One region of the Lacticaseibacillus paracasei subsp. paracasei genome, then DNA from elsewhere that is predicted to be linked to it. Evidence: riboswitches for the same ligand, from Rfam matches in the RefSeq annotation. Region 1 holds a riboswitch; the other holds the start of a gene.

Region 1 (2,482 bases):
TTTATTGGTCGCCTGCCGTGGTTGCGTGAGGTTAAAATGCGTCGGTAGCGTGGTCAGCGTTGCGAGTGGTAGCCGACTTAGCTCGCCATTTTTCAAGGCAACCAGTTGATCTGCCACATCGGCATAATCTGTCAGGTCATGCTCTGCGATCACAATTGTTTTGCCATGATCACGTAACGTCCCTAATTTTCCAATTAGCAGATGGCGACTTGTCGGATCAATGCTGGCAAACGGCTCGTCCAGTAGCAAAATCGGTGCATCCATCGCCAGCAAAACCGTTAACGCCGCGCGCTGCTTTTCACCGCCTGATAAGGTACTCAAGTCACGATCCAGCAATGCCTGAGTCTCCCCAAGGGCAACCGCCTGGGCAAAGCGCCGCTGAATTTCAGCAACCGGTAAATTCAGATTTTCCAAGGCAAAAGACAACTCACCGCTCAAGGTTCGCATCGTAAACTGCTGGTCAGGGTTTTGAAACATCATGCCAACATGCTGTGCTTTGACTTGCATCGCGGCGTTCCGATCATCATGACCATTCAGCAAAATAGTGCCTTCGTATGGCATCGCTGCAAATCCCGCGATCAAACTGAGCAAAGTCGACTTCCCGCTGCCGCTATCACCGGTTAAAACGGTTAGTGCTCCTGTTGGAAATTCAAAATTCAAGTCCGTAAACAAATCCGTCTCGCGATGAAACCGTATCGCTTTTAACACAATACTCATTTGCCGCTACCTGCTAGCCAAGTGCTTGGCACCAGCCGCCTGTTCATAAAGTTTCAGAACGAGTTGGACCAGCACAACGCCGAAAAAGATCACTGACAACAAGCGAACCACCACAAGCGCCAAAATCATGCCAAGACTGTAAGCGCCGTATCCAAGTTTGAAATACTCGTAGGTAAAACTGAACACCGTGGTCCCAATCGCTGCGTACAAAAGACTCACGACGTCATAACGCCGATAACGTGTCACCATAAAGCCGGCCTCGCTGCCCAAACCTTGAACAAATCCAGAAAGCAAGACTGCTGGGCCAAAGTACGACCCGTAAAGCATCTCCGCTAAAGCAGCGAAACATTCGCCTAAAATTGAACTGCCTTTTTTTCGCAACAGCATCGTCGTCATCGGCGCCGCCATCACCCACATGCCAAACAACAATTCATTGGCAAACGGTGCATAACCCAGCGGTGTCAAAGCAGCTGCTACAACGGCATAAATTGCATCGGCACCCATGAAAACACCGCCGAAGAGGAAGGCTAAAAACGCCAGCAAAACCACATCGCGCAAAGACCATTTATCCATCAAAATAACCCCCGTTTTCCTCAAATAAAGACAGACGGGGGCTAAAAACGCGAATCATTACCAATCACGCCAACACCTATTCATGTTCAAAAAAGGACCCATCACCAAAATTTGGTGGGGCCCATGAAAACACAAACAAGCATCGTTACAGAACGATTCACTTCTTCGACATTTCCCTGCGGCAGTCCTAACTGCATCAGGTTCCATGGGTATCATCTCAGCTTTACAGCACCCCAAATGTTTCTATTCGATTGTAAAGGGAGTATATCATGTTTTATTTGGAACCGCTAGCAGGCAAGTGTCAACTGACGCAGAAACCTGATACTGAACTTGATATCAACGGATTGCGTTCGCCGTGCTTAAAATGATTTCTCCACTAGAAAAAGACTCACAAGTCATGCTATTCTTGAAACAGAAAAAGCCGCCGCGTGTCAGCGCAACGGCCGGGCAGAAATGCCCTCACAGAACCATCCAATGAACGATGGCTACTAGAATAGGCAACTAAAAGCCGCGAAGTCCCAGCGAAGGAAGTGCGGCTTTTAGTTTGCCTATTTTTCTCGAACTTTGTCGAGCGCCTGTTGGAATTCGGCCACTGCTAAAACGCTTTCACTCGCGCAGAAACCTGATACTGACTTCGATCAACATGTTGCCTACACTGTACTCAAAAATGATTCATACACTAGAAAAAGACTCACAAGTCATGCTATACTGAAATCAGAAAAAGCCGTTGCGCTGGAACGCAACGGCCGGGCAAAGTGCCCTCACAGAACCATCCAATGAACGATGGCTACTAGAATAGGCAACTAAAAGCCGCGAAATCCCAGCTGAAGGACTGCGGCTTTTAGTTTGCCTATTTTTCTCGAACTTTGTCGAGCGCCTGTTGGAATTCGGCCACTGCTAGTAGCAGTCTGGTACTGGCTTTGACCAGCCTTGTTAGGGCGACCACCAGTACCATGCACGAAACCACGCAGGCCGTGATCGTCGTTAATGCAGCGACCACAGACAAGCTTGTGTACCTTTCACATCAATGTGTGGCTGATAGGTTTCCCCATACGCACCACCACCTCTCTGATCCGATACCACCGCTCATTATCCTTTTCTGTGTTGCAATCAGTCTATCAGAATAACTGATTCCGTCATGCCTTCGTGTCAACTATACCGCTTTTTAACAAAGCTCATTCGAAATTTACAA
Region 2 (2,482 bases), 1.4 Mb from region 1:
TGACGCTGGGTGCTGCTTTTGGTGCCATCTTAGTCGGTCGTTTAAGTGATCGCTATGGGCGCAGGCGGCTCATCACCATGTTAGCGGGCTTATTTTTTCTGGCAACGGTAGCCTCGTCACTTTCCCCGAGTGCTGGCTGGCTGATTGGCGCACGACTGATCCTTGGATTAGCCGTTGGTGGCGTCTCTGTGCTGGTTCCGAGCTTTTTAGCAGAGATTGCCCCAACGAGTCATCGTGGGCGGTTAGTCACACAAAATGAGCTGATGGTCGTGACTGGCCAGTTACTTGCTTTTGTTCTCAATGCCTTTTTAGGAACTACTTTTGGTAACGTTCCTGGTATCTGGCGCTGGATGATTGTATTGGCAGTCATTCCGGCAATTATCTTAGGTATCGGGACTTATTTTGTTCCGGAATCTCCTCGTTGGTTAATGATGAAAGGACGGCCGGCAGCAGCACGGTCAAGTTTGGAAGTGTTGCGATCTGCTGCTGAAGTGCCAGCAGAGATTGACCATTTGAAACAGAATCTTGCCGAAGATACTAAACATAAGCAGGCGAGTGTTCGAGCATTGAAAACCAAATGGATTCGCCGACTGGTTCTGATTGGCATCGGCCTAGGCGTCATTCAGCAAATTGCTGGTATCAATGTCATGATGTATTATGGCACCTCAATTTTACAAATGACGGGTTTTGGGCGAGATAGTGCCTTGATCGCCAACATTGCCAATGGGGTTACTGCCGTTGCTGCAACGATTGTGACGTTGCAATTGTTGAAGCATGTTCCGCGGCGGCCAATGCTGATTGTGGGATTGATTGGCTCAACCGTGGCGATTACTGGTGTCACCTTCGCTAGTCGACTACCAGCGGGTTCGTCATTCCGGGCATTTGCGACAATCGGGATGATGATGCTGTTCTTGGCGTTCTTCCAAGGCGCTATCAGTCCAATGACTTGGCTGCTGATGTCTGAAATCTTCCCTGAACAGGTTCGGGGTATAGGGATGGGCGCTGCAACTTTCTGCTTGTGGTTAGCTAACTTTGGTGTTGGCGTTCTGTTCCCGGTTGGTCTGGCCCAAATAGGCATGTTCTGGACATTCGTTTGCTTCATCGGGACAAATTTGATTTCATTGCTGTTCGTTCTGATTTTTGTGCCGGAAACGGCTGGACGCTCCCTCGAAACTTTGCACCGAGAGGAGAAAGCCCGCTTAAATCATTAATGACAAGCGATTTGTTCAAGACCAAAAAGTTGCGCTTTACAAAAAGTTTGATACCATAAAGGTGTATCAACAATTCGATGAACCTTCACAAAGGGGAGCCATTGGCTGAGAACGGGGAAACCCGGACCCTTCGAACCTGTTCGTTAATGCGAGCGTAGGGATTTGTGAATGGTCGGAAGCGACCTTCTTTGTGAACGGGGACTCACTAGGAGGCTTTTTTTATGCAACAGCACAAGCAACTTGTTGTCATTTTGGAAACTGCGATCATTGCAGCTTTTGCGATGGCATTAACTTATATTCCACATACCACGGGTGTTTCGGCAATTGAACTGAATTATGGTCTGATTCCAATTGCTGTTTTGGCTATGCGGCGTGGGTTAGTTCCTGCAGCATGGGCAGGCTTTGTCTGGGGGATTTTGGATCTGATTTTGCGTGGTATTGGCGGTGGCAGTGTCTTGAATCCTTTACAAGGTATTCTTGAATATCCGATTGCGTTTACCTTGGTCGGTTTAATGGGGTTGACGTTTGCATCTTTCCAAAAGGCAGTGCGCGGTAGTGAAAAAGTGAAGGCGAGCGGCTATGCCTTTGCTGGTATTATTATCGGCACGTTTGCTAAATACTTTATCCATTTCATCGCTGGCGTTGTTTTCTGGGGTGCGTATGCGCCTAAAGGAACGAATGTCTGGGTATACTCGTTGATCGTCAATGGTGGATCAGCGTTATTCAGCACCGTCTTAACAATTGTTGTTGTTGGTGTATTGCTAACCGTTGCCCCGCAACTCTTTGTTGCTAAGGACGGCAAATCATTTTCAACGAAGGCTGCCTAAGTTTAAGACTTCAACAACGCATATCTGATGAACGCACATCGCTCTGTGATGTGCGTTTTTTTGTGCGCGGGCGGCAGTCTTTGGCGATGGCGACTGCAATAAGTTGTCAAAAGGAATATTAGCAACACAGATGTGATTTCAGACATTGAAAAGATGACGGGTTAAGATTTTAAAAGATAAACACGAACGATTATTAATATAACATTGAGAATTGTTCTCATTTTTATTGAATCTGTCGCGCTGACGTGCTATTCTCAAAACATCTTAAAGAAAGCGGGGAACGAGATGCAAAAAGTAGCAGTGGTCATGGGGTCAACCTCTGATTGGCCGACCATGCAGCAAGTGACGGCTCAGTTAACGTCATTGGCTATTCCTTATGAGAAGCGGGTTATTTCGGCTCATCGGATGCCAGACGAGCTGGCGGATTTTGGTAAACAGGCAGTG

The links. A riboswitch is a leader RNA that binds a small molecule or an ion and turns the genes downstream of it on or off. The one in region 1 is predicted to bind thiamine pyrophosphate.
Region 2: another riboswitch for thiamine pyrophosphate. It lies ahead of thiT (energy-coupled thiamine transporter ThiT); the one in region 1 lies ahead of LBPC_RS01545 (ECF transporter S component).

Annotation. Positions count from the first base shown of each region.
Region 1 is NZ_AP012541.1:314,592-317,073, reverse strand. It holds gene LBPC_RS01550 (ABC transporter ATP-binding protein) at 1-717, opposite strand, end outside; gene LBPC_RS01545 (ECF transporter S component) at 724-1,290, opposite strand; TPP riboswitch at 1,447-1,536, opposite strand.
Region 2 is NZ_AP012541.1:1,761,660-1,764,141, reverse strand. It holds gene LBPC_RS08670 (sugar porter family MFS transporter) at 1-1,211, shown strand, start outside; TPP riboswitch at 1,293-1,390, shown strand; gene thiT (energy-coupled thiamine transporter ThiT) at 1,433-2,038, shown strand; gene purE (5-(carboxyamino)imidazole ribonucleotide mutase) at 2,324-2,482, shown strand, end outside.